Regions from separate parts of the Shewanella sp. MSW genome, predicted to be linked through region 2. Evidence: predicted binding sites of a transcription regulator. Region 2 holds the regulator's gene; the other holds the start of a gene.
The links. Region 2 encodes FliA, which starts transcription of late flagellar genes. Its sites were predicted from a motif close to CTAAAGNTNNNNNNNNNNNNGCCGATA; they were not measured.
Positions count from the first base shown of each region.

Region 1: a site for FliA is predicted at 4,172-4,198, ahead of AYI96_RS03190 (DUF5610 domain-containing protein). Genes of this name have one in related genera too.

Region 1 covers NZ_LVDR01000002.1:358,368-366,208, forward strand. The annotation lists gene AYI96_RS03165 (ABCB family ABC transporter ATP-binding protein/permease) at 1-1,419, shown strand, start outside; gene AYI96_RS03170 (hypothetical protein) at 1,481-1,750, shown strand; gene AYI96_RS03175 (hypothetical protein) at 1,764-1,976, opposite strand; gene AYI96_RS03180 (FMN-binding glutamate synthase family protein) at 2,094-3,584, opposite strand; gene AYI96_RS03185 (phosphoglycerate mutase family protein) at 3,594-4,100, opposite strand; gene AYI96_RS03190 (DUF5610 domain-containing protein) at 4,237-4,815, shown strand; gene AYI96_RS03195 (ferredoxin--NADP reductase) at 4,929-5,678, shown strand; gene AYI96_RS03200 (glutathione S-transferase N-terminal domain-containing protein) at 5,692-6,282, shown strand; gene AYI96_RS03205 (hypothetical protein) at 6,244-6,699, opposite strand; gene AYI96_RS03210 (Fe(3+) ABC transporter substrate-binding protein) at 6,913-7,841, shown strand, end outside.
Region 2 covers NZ_LVDR01000014.1:91,494-99,334, reverse strand. The annotation lists gene flhA (flagellar biosynthesis protein FlhA) at 1-1,381, shown strand, start outside; gene flhF (flagellar biosynthesis protein FlhF) at 1,388-2,764, shown strand; gene AYI96_RS15125 (MinD/ParA family protein) at 2,769-3,650, shown strand; gene AYI96_RS15120 (RNA polymerase sigma factor FliA) at 3,643-4,362, shown strand; gene cheY (chemotaxis response regulator CheY) at 4,410-4,793, shown strand; gene AYI96_RS15110 (protein phosphatase CheZ) at 4,807-5,544, shown strand; gene AYI96_RS15105 (chemotaxis protein CheA) at 5,560-7,841, shown strand, end outside.

The sequences.
Region 1 (7,841 bases), on a different contig from region 2:
ACCGGCGGATTATCGCGGGACATAGAGCGCGGCACCAGCGGCATCAGTTTTCTGATGCGTTTTATGGTGTTCAACATAGTACCCACCTTGTTGGAAATCCTGATGGTGGTGGCCATTTTACTGTGGAATTATGGTATCTGGTTTGCGCTGATAACCTTCTGTTCCGTGCTGGCCTACGGTTTGTTTTCTGTTGTGACGACTGAGTGGCGTACCTCTTATGTCCGTGAGGCGGCGAAGGCCGACTCGGTATCCAACACCCGCGCTATCGATAGCCTGCTTAACTATGAAACCGTCAAATACTTCAACAATGAAGCCTATGAGGCGAATGAGTATGACAAGGCGTTGGCAGACTGGGAGGTGGCCAAGCGCAAGAATCGTCTGTCGTTGTTCGCCCTCAATGCCGGTCAGGCCACCATTATTGCTGTCGCCATGACTTTAATGCTGGGGCTGGCGGCCTTTGAAGTGACCCGTGGACAGATGACTGTGGGTGACTTTGTATTGATCAACGCCTTTATGATGCAACTCTTTATGCCGCTCAACTTCCTGGGTTTTGTGTATCGTGAAATTCGGGGTGCTTTGGCCAATATAGAGAGGATGTTCTCGCTGCTGGATAAGACTCCGCTGGTAAAAGACAACCCAGCGGCCAAGGATATCGTGCCGACAGAGGGCCGAATCAGTTTTGACTCGGTTGGCTTTGGCTATGGTGACAGGCAGATACTCAAGGGCGTGAGTTTTGAGATAGAGCCCGGGCAGAAGGTGGCTGTCGTGGGTGAAAGCGGCGCCGGTAAATCGACGTTGGTGCGCTTGTTGTTCCGCTTTTACGATGTCAGCCAAGGAGCGATTCGGGTCGATGGTATCGATATTCGCGATATGACCCAAGATGCACTGCGCCGAGCCATTGCCATAGTACCTCAGGATACTGTGCTGTTTAACGATACTCTGTTTGAGAATATTCGCTATGGCCGCCCCGATGCTTCGGACGCCGAAATCTGGCAGGCGATAGAGTTGGCCCACCTTAAGCAGTTTGTTGAGGCATTACCGCAGCAGGCCCAGACCAAGGTGGGTGAGAGAGGCATGAAACTCTCTGGCGGTGAAAAGCAGCGAGTGGCAATTGCCAGGGCGATATTGAAGCGCTCGCCGATACTGATCTTCGATGAGGCCACCTCATCACTGGACAGCCGCTCCGAGCGGGCAATTCTCAAGGCGCTCGACGAAGTTGCCAAGGGTCATACCAGCTTGGTGATTGCCCACAGGCTATCGACAGTGGTGGATGCCGATAAAATCTTAGTGTTGCACCAAGGCCAGTTGGTTGAATCCGGATGCCATGACAGCCTGCTGGCCGCCGATGGATATTACGCGCGTTTATGGCGGATCCAGCACACAAAACAGTCAGATGAGTCGGTGCAAGTTCAGCATTGATTCAGCCTGGCTGCCGCATACTCGAAAGTCCAAAGTCGCGTCAGCCATGGGGGCAGCACAGATGGAAAACATTGTATTGCAGGTCAATATTGAAGGAATGCAGGACAAAGTCCGTACAGATTGGAATTGTCTGGCGGATGAGCTTAAGGCCCGAGGTATGGATGATGTTGCCCTCAATCAATTACATACCGAGTTACGTGCCGGGCTGAGAGTATCCACCCGCGGCCTGACTCTGTCTATGGTATCTGCAGAACCCTTTAATGAGGCGTTGGAAGGAATTATCAGTGAGTCAAGAAAGCAGGCTCAGTCGCAAGGGGAAGTGCGTAGCTGAGCCTGAGTTGATGCTATTTCTTGGTTTGGTTGCGGTCGGCTTGCCAGCCGTCGCACAGTAGGTTGAAACTATTTTTCGCTTCATTTAGCGGTGTCAGTTCAGTTATTTTACCGCCGCGATAACAGAGCATCTCTCCCTCAATCTCAATTAAACGGCTGCAATTCTTGCAGCTGAGCGATGCAGTTTTGCTCGTTTCCGGCTTGGGGACCTGACTGACAAATGTCATTTTCACTTCAAAATCCTCTGGAAGTGGCAAGTCTTGATTAGGCGCAAGATCTTACCACTTTTGTGATGCAACGCACAATCTAACCATTATTACGCTTCGGTGACAGTGACAATACCGTCATTGATCGAAGTGAGCGTAGTATTTATCCAAAGATACCGACAGGCCACTTTGGGTAACGATTCTGACGTGGCGTGGTTTGAGTTGTCTTGGGTCAGTAACCCCGCAGGAGTGGGCCAGCATCCCCAGATCATGGTGCAATGCCTTGTTGTAGTTGGCGACTCGGGTGGATTTATCCCTGGGATCCAATCCTTGTTGCAGTTTCTTGTTATGGGTGGTTATCCCGGTGGGGCAGGTATCCTTGTTGCACTGCAGCGCTTGAATACATCCCAGCGCGAACATATTCCCTCTCGCTGAGGCGGTGAAATCCGCCCCAAGCGCCAGCGCCCAGGCCACTCTGGAGGGGGTGATAAGCTTGCCAGAGGCTATCACCTTAATCCTTTGCTTCAGTCCATGCCGCCGCAGTTGATCGACCAACAGTGGCAAGCTCTCTTTCAGCGGTAGGCCAACATAGTCCATCAAGGTTTGCGGCGCTGCGCCCGTTCCGCCATCGGCGCTGTCGAGGGTGAAGAAATCGGGAGCCGAGTCATGACCGCGTTGGTTAATCTCTTCCAGAAAATCTTCCAACCAGTGAGTATCACCCAAGACCGCTTTGATCCCTGTGGGTTTGCCTGTCACCTGTCTGACTCTGGCTATCATGTCGAGAATGTCGCCGACATGATGAAACTCGATATGGCCGTTGGGACTGATGGAATCCTCTCCTGCTGGGATCCCTCTAATCGCGGCTATCTCTTCGGTTACCTTTACCCCGGGAAGAATTCCCCCCTTGCCTGGCTTGGCTCCCTGACTGAGTTTGATTTCGAACATTTTCACCTGAGAGTGAGCGGCCACTTCCCTGAGCTTGTCATCATCCAGGTGCCCTTCAGCGTTGCGAACGCCATATTTGGCAGTGCCTATCTGGAATACCAGATCGCAGTTTCCCTTGAGGTGGTGGGCGCTGAGGCCGCCTTCGCCTGTGTTGAGCCAGCATCCTGCCTGGGCTGCCCCATGGGAAAGGGCGGTAACAGCTGGGCGAGAAAGAGCACCGAAGCTCATGGCGGAAATATGGCAAATGGCGCTGGTGGCAAAGGGATGTTCGCAGTCAGGGCCAATAATCACAGGTGTTGGCGGTACAACGTCTTGATCCAGTGTGGGGAAGGCGGTGTTCATAAACAGTATGCTGCCGTTGGCTTCCAGTGGCCTGGTGGAGCCGAAGGCTATGGTGCGGTCGACATTTTTCGCCGCCCGGTAGACCCAACTACGCTCGGCACGATTGAAGGGGAGTTCTTCCCGATCGAGAGCGAAAAAGTACTGGCGGAAGAATTCGCCCATTTTCTCGAAGAAATATCGGAATCGTCCGACAACAGGGTAGTTATGCCGCACCGCCTGCTTGGTTTGCATCACATCGGCGATATACATATAAGTGATTACCAAGAGTCCTAAGCCGACGACTATCAAAAACAGGCCGGAAAAGAGTTCCAGGCCCCACATAAACCAGTTTTGCTCGCGCATCTTCTATCCTTATTGACTGCCAAAGTGGCTGGTTACCAGGCCCGTGGGCCCCTGTTCTGCCAAGGTGAGAATAAAAAGTTGATCGTATTGCTGCTCATCCAAACTAACAAGGGGACCACCGAGTGCCTTGATGATGGCCGGAATCGTATTGCTATGGCCGGCGATCAGCACATTGCCTTGGCTGGCTTTGACCGCATCAGCTATGGCATTGATGTGAACCTCCAAGCCGCCTTTGGCTGGAAACACCTCAATCCTGAGTTGTTTGGCTGTTGCAATTGGTCCCAGGGTTTCCTGAGTTCGGCGAAACTCACTCGACATCAGCCTTTGCAGTTGGGTGTCCTGTAGTGCCGCTGCCAGAGTCTCGGCTCGCGCCTTACCAGCGGCTGTCAGCCCGGGATCGCTTCCCTGAGCTTTTTCCGCGTGCCTAACCAGGAATATGGTTTGATTAGTGTTGGCGGCCTGGGACGGCAAACCAAAAAGCACTGAAAGACAAAGCAGTAGAAAAATTCTTACCATTTTTATTTTCTATCAAATACTTAAATAACATGTGGGATCATAGCCCGAGTATCGGCCTGGGTAAACAATCACTAAACTAATTGCTGAATTGGTCGATAATTAACCTGGGACACGCTTTTCATACGAGGAAACCAAGATGGAAATCCGCAATCATGGCGCTCAGGTCTCTGAGGTGGCCAAGGATAAGACCCAACAACTGGATGGTAATCATGGCAAGGCGGTATCTGAAGTCGCCAGTAGCAAGAGCATCCGCCATGTCAGTCAGCAGTTGATGAATAACGCTATTCTGGCGGCGCAGGAGGAGGTAAGTCTCAATAGTGGCAACGAACCCATGAGTCTCTTGTATCGCGCCGCGATTGAGGCCATCAATGAAGAACTGGCACCCTACATGGGTGAAAATGCCCTGCAGCAGGTGCAGGAGCAGCAGATAGATACTTCTCCCGAGGCCACGGCCGACAGAATTGTTAGCTTTGCGACTCAGTTCTTCAGTGTCTACCAGCAGCAAAATTCCAGCATGGACTTTGACAGTCAGCTGTCCGGTTTTATGGACGTTATCGGCGGCGCCATAGATCAGGGCTTTAAAGAGGCGACGGATATCCTCTCCGGGCTCAAGGTGCTGGAAGGCGAAATCAAGACTGGGGTGGATGAAACTTACTCTCTGGTACAGCAAGGGTTGCAGGCATTCAGAGATAGCTTTAGCACAGAGCAGGAATAATCGAGATCATGCGAAATCTTACCTGCAGATAACCCCCTCACTATGAGGGGTTTTTGTTGGTTGAATATGGGGTTATGCTGCAATAATCGTCTTGTGTTACCTAAGGAGAAGCTATGTGGACTGAAGGTCGGGTCATTGAGCGTATCGATTGGAACAGCAAGTTATTCAGCCTGAGGATTGCCGCCGAGATAGCACCGTTTATTGCCGGCCAGTTTATCAAGCTCAGTCAGCTGCGGGATGATAAACGTATCGCCCGGGCCTATTCGCTGGTGAATGCCCCTGGGACTGACTATCTTGAAATACTGGCGGTGGCGGTAGATCAAGGCCAGTTGTCACCGGATCTGCAATCTTTGCAGCCGGGTGACAGTATTAGCGTGACAGACAAAGCCACCGGCTTTATGACTTTGGATGAGATCCCAAAAGGAGAATTACAGGGGCGTCACCTGTGGTTTTTGGCAACAGGTACGGCTGTGGGGCCGTTTCTTTCCATGTTGGATACTCCTGAGCCTTGGCAGCGGTTTGATAAGGTGGTTCTGGTTTACGGGGTAAGAGAAGCGCGGGATCTTGCCTATCTCGATAAGATCCGCGGCTATCAACAGGCCTATCCCGAGCAATTTGTGTTTGTGCCCTGTGTCACTCGTGAAGATTTTGATGGTGCGTTGCGTTGTCGCATCCCGGATGGCCTGCAAAGTGGTGAGATAGAGGCCAAGGCCGGGCTGAACATAAGTGCAAAGGACTCGCAATTGATGCTTTGTGGTAATCCCGGGATGATCCAGGGGGCTACGGCGGCACTTATCGATAAAGGCTTGGCCAAAAACCTGCGCCGTGCCCCAGGACAGATAACAGTCGAAAAATACTGGTAACAGGAGAGTCTGGATGCAGCTCTATTACTCTACAGCTTCGCCTTATGCCCGCGTGGTCAGGGTCATTGCCCGCGAGCTGGGTTTGGCGTTGGATGAAAAGCTGGTCAATCCTTTCGATAACAGTGACGAGTTACTGTCGGTTAACCCTTTGGGAAAAGTTCCCTGTCTGCTTTTGGATGATGGCGCCGCACTGTTCGACAGCGAAGTCATAGCTCGCTTTCTGGACGACAAATTCGGCCAGAATTGTTTCTTTGGACCACCCGGAAACTGGGCTTATGAGTGCCAGTTCTCGCTGCTCAAAGGCGCGCTGGATAGCGCCGTTGGCTTAAGGCAGGAACAGATGCGTGAAGAGGAGGGGGTTCGTTCATCTTTCTGGAGCGGCCGTTTCGAGCAGGCCCTGCTCAGAGCCTTAATGGAGGTGGAGCGTCAGGGAATTATTGCGAGCGGCCCACTCGATGCCAGACAGGTACTGCTGTTGGTGCTACTCGAATACCTTGATTTTCGTCATCCGGATCTCGACTGGCGTAAAGTGGCACCGGCCTTGGCATACTGGCTGGAATCGGCATCAATCAGGCAGAGTTTCCGAGATACTCGTCCTGGGTGATTTCTCGGTGATTTGCGGTTTGGCCAAGTCCGAGTAACGCCTGCCCTTGGGGTGGGTTCTGCGGTTGGTTTCACCGAAGACGCCATAGAGGTCACGGCTCATGCCATAGTCCAGTCGCCGATCGCTGAAGGGAACTCTTCTGTCTTCATGATGTTGATACTTGCAGTCGCATTGGCTGCAGTCACATTCCGCCAAGGGGAGCCGGGGCGCCTCCTTTGACAGAAAACGCTTGCCTTCAAGCGCTCTTATCGCTTGGCAGGCATTTGGCGCCAACACTATGGAGACACAGTGATATTGTTTCTCTTTGGGGGCAGAGGGTCTGTCCTGACGACGCTTTTCAGGTCTTAACCTGTGACGGAACAGAAACAAGATCAGTAGCAAAGACACCACAGCCAGCAGGATTTCCAAAATATCCAAGATACTTCCCCTCTCCATGTATAAGTTTTAAGGTTCAGTTTAGTTTAGTTTGCGACAATTTGGCCGATTCCAATCGCTTTGCTCCCAGCCACTGCCATTCTGTCTGTTCTCATTTGTATTCCCCTTGCCAGAATTTTTGCACTAGGCTGAAAATAAAGTTGATTAGAAATAGTTCTCATTAAATTACTCATCCAACATGGGGTACTGAAAAATATGAGCTACAAGACAGGTCTGATACTTGGCAGTGCGTTAGCCGCATCCAGCTTGACGTTGCCGGTGGTCGCCGCCGATGAGGTGACGGTTTATTCCTATCGTCAGGAGTTTTTGGTCAAGCCCATTCTGGATGACTTCAGTCAGGCTACCGGGGTGAAGGTTAATTTTGTATTTGCCAAAGATGGCATTGCCGATAGATTGGCCCGTGAAGGACGCTTATCACCGGCGGATCTGGTGCTGACGTCTGACTTTTCCCGCTTGCAGGAATTGGTGGACAAGCAGTTGGTCAAACAGGTGGAAAGTGACACACTCAAGCAGAATATTCCGGCCCAATACCGGGATCCCGAAGGAAACTGGTACGCCCTGACTATGAGGGTGCGTAATCTCTATTCCAGCAAGGAGCGCCTCGGGCCGCTGACAATCAACTATGAAGACCTGGCCGATGCCCGTTACAAGGGTAAGGTGTGTATGCGTAGTGGCAAGCATCCCTACAACATAGCGCTGGTGGCCTCCATGATAGCCCACCACGGTGAAGCTGATGCCAAGAGTTGGCTTCAGGGACTGAAGAGTAACTTGGCCCGTAAGCCTCAGGGTAACGATAGGGCGCAGGTGCAGGCGGTAAAAGAAGGTTTGTGTGATATCGCCATCGGCAACAGTTATTACTACGGCAAGATGCTGCAAGATCCCAAACAGCGGCCATGGGCCGAAGCGGCGGTGATCAACTTCCCGAATCAGGAAAATCGTGGTGCCCATATCAATGTCTCGGGTATGGCACTGGCCAAGCATGCGCCTAACTCGGCCGATGCCCTCAAACTGATGGAGTATCTGTCTTCGGATGCCGCCCAACAGAGCTATGCCGAGGTCAATATGGAATATCCGGTCAAGGCTGATGTACCTGTCTCAGAGTTGGTGGCATCCTGGGGAGACTT
Region 2 (7,841 bases):
CCTGCTGACCATAGGTGACGGCTTGGTGGCGCAGATCCCAGGGCTGCTGTTGTCGATTGCTGCGGCACTGATGGTGACCCGCCAGAATGAGTCCGGCGATATGGGGCAGCAGGTCGTACAGCAGATGTTCGACAATCCCAAATCTTTGATGATCGCTTCGGCCGTGCTCTTTGTGATGGGAATAGTACCCGGCATGCCTCATCTGGCATTTTTAACCTTTGCAGTACTGACCTCTGTGGGCGCTTTCTTTATCTATAAGCGCAATGAAAAGAACAAACAACAGGCGCTGGAGCTGGCCAAGAAAGGGCCGACCGAGAAAAGCCTTAGCGAACCCAAAGAGCTTAGCTGGGATGATGTGCGTCATGTTGACACCATAGGTTTGGAGGTAGGTTATCGCCTTATTCCTTTGGTGGATAAAGGTCAGGGCGGCGAGCTTCTTGGCCGTATCAAAGGGGTTCGCAAGAAGCTGTCCCAGGAGCTGGGATTCCTGGTGCCGGCGGTGCATATCCGCGACAATTTGGACCTTTCCCCCAATGCCTATCGTATCTCCTTGATGGGGGTGGCAAGTGGTGAAGCCGAAGTGCGTCACGATTGCGAATTGGCAATCAACCCGGGCCAGGTATTCGGTAAGCTTGATGGCATAGAAACCAAAGATCCCGCCTTTGGCCTGGATGCGGTTTGGATTGCACCCGAGCTCAGAGAGCACGCCCAAACACTGGGGTACACGGTTGTGGATGCCGCCACGGTAGTCGCTACCCATCTCAGCCAACTTTTGACCAACAACGCTTCCAAACTGCTGGGCTACGAAGAAGTGCAACAGTTGCTGGATATGCTGGCCAAGCATTCGCCCAAATTGGTCGATGGTTTTATTCCCGATGTGATGACCTTGGGTAATGTGGTTAAAGTGATGCAAAACTTGCTTAATGAAGGGGTGTCGATTCGGGATCTGCGTACCATAGTGCAAACTTTGCTTGAGTATGGGCCCAAGAGTAATGATACCGAGGTGTTGACCGCCGCAGTGCGTATTGCCCTCAAGCGTATGATAGTGCAGGAGATAGCCGGTCCTGAGCCGGAAATCCCCGTCATAACTTTGGCGCCAGAATTGGAACAGATGTTGCATCAGTCAATGCAGGCGACAGGGGGCGAAGGTCCGAATATCGAGCCGGGACTGGCAGAGCGTATGCAACAGTCACTGGCAGGCGCAGCCCAGAAGCAGGAAATGGTCGGTCAGCCCGCCATATTGCTGACATCCGGCATGCTGCGTTCAACCCTGTCTCGTTTTGTTAAGCACACTATTCCCAATCTGCGGGTGATCTCTTATCAGGAGATCCCAGACGAGAAACAGATACGTATAGTGGCAGCCGTTGGCCAACAGGGGTAACCGAGAGTGAAGATTAAACGTTTTTTTGCCAAAGATATGCGCGCAGCCCTGGCTCAGGTGAAAGAGACTCTGGGCGCAGATGCCGTGATCATGTCCAATAAAAAGGTTACCGGCGGCATTGAAATAGTGGCAGCGGTTGATTATGACGACCCCAAGCCAGCAGCGGCAACAACTGCATCGCCTTTTATGGAATTGGGGGAGGATAAAGTCTCCCTCGGCGCTGGGCATGTACAGGCTAACAGAAAAGCCAAACCAGAGCCTGTGGCCGACTCATTGCAGGCTTTACTTGAGCGGCAACAGAGCCGTTTGAATGAACAGCTCGGGCAGCAAAGTAACGTCAAGGAACTGGAGATGCCGGCTTGGGCCCAAGGGCTCACTGAAGAGCATAAACCAGCCTCACAGCTGCGGGAAAAAACACCTGAGCGGGCAAGTAAGGGCAATAGCGCCAAGCAACAACAAGAGATGGAGGCCATGCGTGAAGAGCTGGCTTCTCTGCGCGGCTTGTTGACTCATCAGCTGTCCAGTTTGATGGCGGATCAGCGTAGCCGCACCGATCCTGTCGGTGCCATGCTGGAACGTAAATTACTGGAAGCCGAATTCTCCCCTGAAGTTGCCGAGCGTCTGGCATCGCTGAGTCAGCACTATCAAAGTGCTGAGCTTGGGCATGCCTTGCCGCAAAGTCTGGCAAACCTGCTTGATAATCAGGGTGATGATTTAATGCGTCAGGGCGGTATTGTCGCGCTGGTCGGCCCTACAGGAGTCGGTAAAACCACGACATTGGCTAAATTGGCGGCCCGTTTTATTGCCCATCATGGCCCGGATTCCGTATTGTTGGTTACCATGGACCATTATCGCATCGGAGCCTTTGAGCAATTGGCAACTTATGGCAAAATAATGGGATGTCCGGTGAAGCAGGCTCATGACCTCAATGAGTTGGAGCAGATACTGTATCAGTTCCGCAGCCGGAAGCTGGTTTTGATAGATACCGCTGGTATGGGGCAAAGGGATATGCGCTTGTACCAACAACTGGATAACCTTGCCGCCAATACCCGTTTGCCTATTCGTAGCTATCTGGTGCTCTCGGCGACCGGCCAACGTCGGGTGCTTGAAGAGGCGGTAAGTCATTTCCAGCGAATTGATCTCGCAGGGGCGGTTTTAACTAAACTTGATGAGTCCGTTTCTTTGGGTGCCGCGTTGAGCGTGTTGATCCAAAGTGGATTATCATTAAGTTATATTACTGATGGTCAAAGGGTTCCTGAGGATATGCAGGTCGCTGATACCCTGACCTTGGCCAAGCAGGCATTGGCCATATTGAACAAGACTGAAGCAAGTCATTTTAATAATAAAGCCAGGTCAGAAGAGATGACCTATGCATTTGAGTAAAGCTATGACCCGGGACCAAGCGAGCGGTTTACGAATGATGAATCAACCAAATAACGAAAAAGTAAAAGTAATTGCCGTGACCGGAGGCAAGGGGGGCGTGGGTAAAACCAGTGTCTCCATCAACACCGCGGTTGCTCTGGCAGAAAAAGGCAAACGTGTCCTGGTTTTGGATGCTGACTTAGGGTTGGCTAATGTGGATGTGATGCTCGGCTTACGCGCCGAACGCAATTTGTCCCATGTGCTATCGGGAGAGTCGGAGCTTGATGATATTATCGTTCGAGGCCCAAAAGGAATAGGTATTATTCCCGCCACCTCGGGGACTCAGGCCATGGTCGAACTGACTGCGGCTCAGCACGCCGGGCTTATCCGCGCCTTCAGTGAAATGAAAACCCAGTTTGATATCTTGGTAGTCGATACGGCTGCCGGGATATCGGATATGGTACTCAGCTTCTCCCGTGCATCACAGGATGTACTTGTGGTTGTCTGTGATGAACCTACCTCTATTACCGATGCTTATGCGCTGATTAAGATCCTCAGTCGTGAGCATGGTGTGTTCCGCTTCAAAATTGTCGCAAATATGGTACGGAGTTTGCGGGAAGGGATGGAGTTATTTGCTAAGCTCAGTAAAGTAACTGACAGATTTTTGGATGTGGCACTTGAACTTGTGGCAACCATTCCGTTTGATGAGAACCTGCGCAAGTCGGTGCGGAAACAGAAATTGATAGTGGAAGCCTATCCCAAGTCTCCGGCCAGTATTGCTTATCATGGACTGGCAAACAAGATTATGAGCTGGCCTATACCTCAGCAACCTGGGGGGCATCTCGAGTTTTTTGTTGAGCGCTTGGTTCAAAGGACAGATTACCGAGAGGATGGTACGAGTGAATAAAGCGGCTGCATACGCAGGTTTAAACGATAAGACACAGATCGTTGAGCATTATGCACCGCTGGTAAAACGAATAGCCCATCATCTGCTTGCCCGTCTGCCTGCATCGGTTCAACTCGATGACCTGCTGCAGGCCGGCATGATGGGATTGCTGGAAGCTTCATCCAAGTTTGATGGCAGCAAAGGCGCCAAGTTTGAGACCTTTGCCGGGATCCGCATTCGTGGCGCCATGATAGATGAGATACGCCGTGGCGACTGGGTTCCACGCTCGGTTCATCGCAATAACCGGCGAGTCGCTCAGGTGATGGATGAGCTCGAACAGGAGTTGGGGCGGGATGCCCGTGATAGTGAAATTGCCGAGCGATTGGAGATGTCGTTGGATGAATACCATCATATTCTCAATGATGTTTCCACCGGTAAAATCATAGGAATAGAAGATTTGGGGGTAGCGCCCGATGTGTTGATGTCGGAAGATATGCCGGCAGATGACACTTTTGAGGGCCTGGCTCAAAGCCAATTCCAATCAGCCTTAACCGATGCCATTAAGCGCTTGCCAGAGCGCGATGCCTTGGTTTTGTCGCTGTATTATGACGAAGCACTGAATTTAAAAGAGATTGGTGTCATTCTTGAGGTAAGTGAGTCCCGGGTGAGCCAGATCCATAGTCAGGCCATGCTGAGGCTGAAAGCCAAACTCAAGCACTGGACACAAGCGTAATTAATGATTGAGCAACTTATAAGTATGTCAGCTCACCGGAGGAAACCTTGGACAAGAATATGAAGATTCTCATCGTTGACGACTTTTCAACGATGAGACGGATCATTAAGAACTTGTTGCGAGACCTGGGGTTCAATAACACCCAGGAAGCAGACGATGGTTCAACAGCTCTGCCTATGCTGCAAAAGGGCGACTTTGACTTCGTCGTGACCGACTGGAACATGCCTGGGATGCAGGGAATCGACCTGCTCAAGGCGATTCGTGCCGACGAGCATCTCAAACATATCCCTGTGTTAATGGTAACTGCCGAAGCCAAACGTGAACAGATTATTGCGGCGGCTCAGGCCGGCGTGAATGGTTATGTTGTTAAGCCTTTTACCGCGGCTACGTTGAAAGAGAAATTGGATAAGATTTTCGAACGGCTCGGTTGAGTGGGGTGATGCAATGAAAGCAGAGACATCCGGGCTGGTGACTTTGGAGCAGGCACAGGAATTGGTTGCCCTGCTCAGTCAGGGAGAGCAGGATAAGGCCGACGAATTGCTGCGGGAACTGGCGGCTCCCCTGCAAAGGGATCTGTTCGAAGAAGTCGGTAAGCTGACCCGCCAGTTGCACAACGCCTTAGTGGATTTTCAGGTAGATAGCCGCCTTATTGAGCTTGCCAACACTGATATCCCAGACGCCAAAGAACGCCTTACCTATGTCATTGATATGACAGAGCAAGCAGCCAACAAAACTATGGACGCAGTCGAAGAATGCTTGCCTTTGTCGGATGCTCTGAGTACCAATCTGCAAAATGTCAAACCCGCCTGGGATAAGCTGATGCGCCGTGATTTGGCCTTGCATGAGTTCAAGGGCCTGTGTCATGACGTACAACACTTTATGCAACAGAGTGAAGCCGATGCTTGTCGGCTGCGGGAATTACTGAATCAGATACTGATGGCTCAGGATTTTCAGGATTTGACCGGACAGATGATCCGTCGGGTCATAGAGCTGGTGCGGGAAGTGGAAAACAGCTTGGTTTCGTTGCTGACAGTGTTCGGTGAGCAGCCGCTGGATGATCTCTGCGGCGCTGAGGATAAGAGCATAGAGGCAGAAGGTCCCATACTGAACGCAGAGCAACGCGAAGACGTGGTGAATGGTCAGGATGAAGTCGATGATCTGCTCTCAAGTCTGGGTTTCTAATTAGGAGTCAATTTAATGGCCTTTGATGTTGATGAAGAGATACTCCAGGATTTTTTGATTGAAGCTGGCGAGATCCTTGAGCTGTTGCAAGAGCAGTTGGTATCTCTGGAAAACAATCCGGAAGATACAGATTTGCTCAACGCCATCTTCAGGGGATTTCACACGGTCAAAGGCGGTGCAGGATTCCTCGGGTTAGGGCCCATGGTGGATGTCTGTCACGAGGCAGAAAACACCTTCGATTTATTGCGTACCGGTAAGCGCAGTGTCAACTCCGAGTTGATGGATATCATACTGCAAGCGTTGGACACGATTAACACCATGTTCAACCAAACCCAATCCGGCCAGGAGCAGGAAGCTGCAGATGAAGTGTTATTGGCAAAACTCAAGCTGCTTAGCTCAGGTGCACCTTTACCTTCAGAACAGGCTCAGGCTGAAACGCCTGCCGCAGTAGAAACCGGCGATGAGAGTGTTGATGAGTTGTTTGATGGCATGCTTGATAGTGCCGCGGTGGAGCTGTTTGAGGAGCCAACTTCACAGACTCCCGAGACATCGACTCAAGGCAGCGCAGCCAGTATAGATGAAATTGATGAAGCCGAGTTTGAAGCCTTGCTGGATGCCTTGCATGGTTCAGGCAAGGGCCCTTCTGCCGGCAGTGCACCGGCTTTGGGTAGTGACGCCCTCAAGTCCAGCGACAGCGCTCCTGTAAGTTCCTCTTCAGATGACATCACAGACGATGAATTTGAGCGACTGCTCGATGAATTGCATGGTAAGGGGCAGTTTGCTGCGGCGCCTGCAGCCAACAGTGCTGTTGTTGAGGAAGCCGCATCTGCCAGTGTCGATGCCGATGAAATCTCCGATGATGAGTTTGAAAAGCTCCTCGATGAGTTACATGGCAAAGGCGCCGGTCCAGGGGCTAAAGCCAGTGGTTCAGCGCCTGCTGTATCCCAACCCTCTGCATCTCAAGCTACCGCGTCCCAAGCGCCGGCAACGAATGCAGCGGCGGTACAAAAGGCCGCTGCTGCAACTAGCAAAGTCGAGGCGCCTAAAGCCGCCGCCAAGCCTCAGGCCAAGTCTCCTGCAGTTGCTAAAGACGCTACACCTGCCAAGGCTGCGGCCAGCGTACCGCAGGGGGAAACCACAGTTCGGGTTGATACGGCTCGCCTGGATGAGATCATGAATATGGTCGGTGAGCTGGTATTGGTGCGTAACCGTTTGGTCAGCCTCGGGATATCCCGTGAAGACGAGGAGATGTCCAAGGCGCTGGCTAACCTGGATCTGGTGACTTCCGATTTGCAGGGGGCCGTGATGAAGACCCGGATGCAGCCGATTAAGAAAGTATTCGGTCGTTTTCCCAGGGTGGTTCGTGACTTGGCCCGCAGCCTCAATAAAGAGATAGATCTGCGGATGATAGGTGAAGACACGGATCTGGATAAAAACCTGGTCGAAGCCCTTGCCGATCCTCTGGTGCACCTGGTGCGTAACTCTGTGGATCATGGTATTGAAATGCCTGATGTACGTGAGGCCAATGGTAAGCCAAGAACCGGGGTGATTACCCTGGCAGCCAGCCAGGAAGGTGACCATATTCTGCTTAAAATTGAGGATGACGGCGCCGGAATGGACGCCGGGAAACTCAAAGAGATTGCCATTAGTCGTGGCGTGCTGGATGAAGACAGCGCGGCCCGTATGTCCGATCAGGAAGCCTATAACCTGATTTTCGCCCCCGGCTTCTCGACCAAGGTAGAGATTTCCGATATTTCCGGCCGTGGGGTGGGGATGGATGTGGTTAAGACCCGTATCACCCAGCTTAATGGCTCTGTGCATATCGATTCAGCCAAAGGTAAAGGCACCCGTCTGGAGATTAAGGTACCTTTGACCTTGGCGATTATGCCCACTCTGATGGTGGAAGTTGCCAAGCAGGTGTTTGCCTTGCCGCTCTCCAGTGTGAATGAAATTTTCCATCTGGATCTGACCAAGACCAATATAGTGGATGGACAACTGACGGTAATAGTCAGGGAAAAGGCGGTGCCATTGTTCTATCTCGAACGTTGGCTCAGCCGTAAACCGATGAGCTTCCAACATGGTGACAAAAAGCATGGCCATGTGGTTATAGTGCAGCTTGGCACTATGCAGATAGGCTTTGTGGTGGACGCCCTGATAGGTCAGGAAGAGGTGGTGATTAAACCGCTGGGCTCCATGTTGCACGGTACGCCGGGGATGGCGGGGGCCACTATAACATCGGACGGCGGTATTGCGCTGATCCTCGATGTACCAGGATTATTGAAGCACTACGCCAAGTC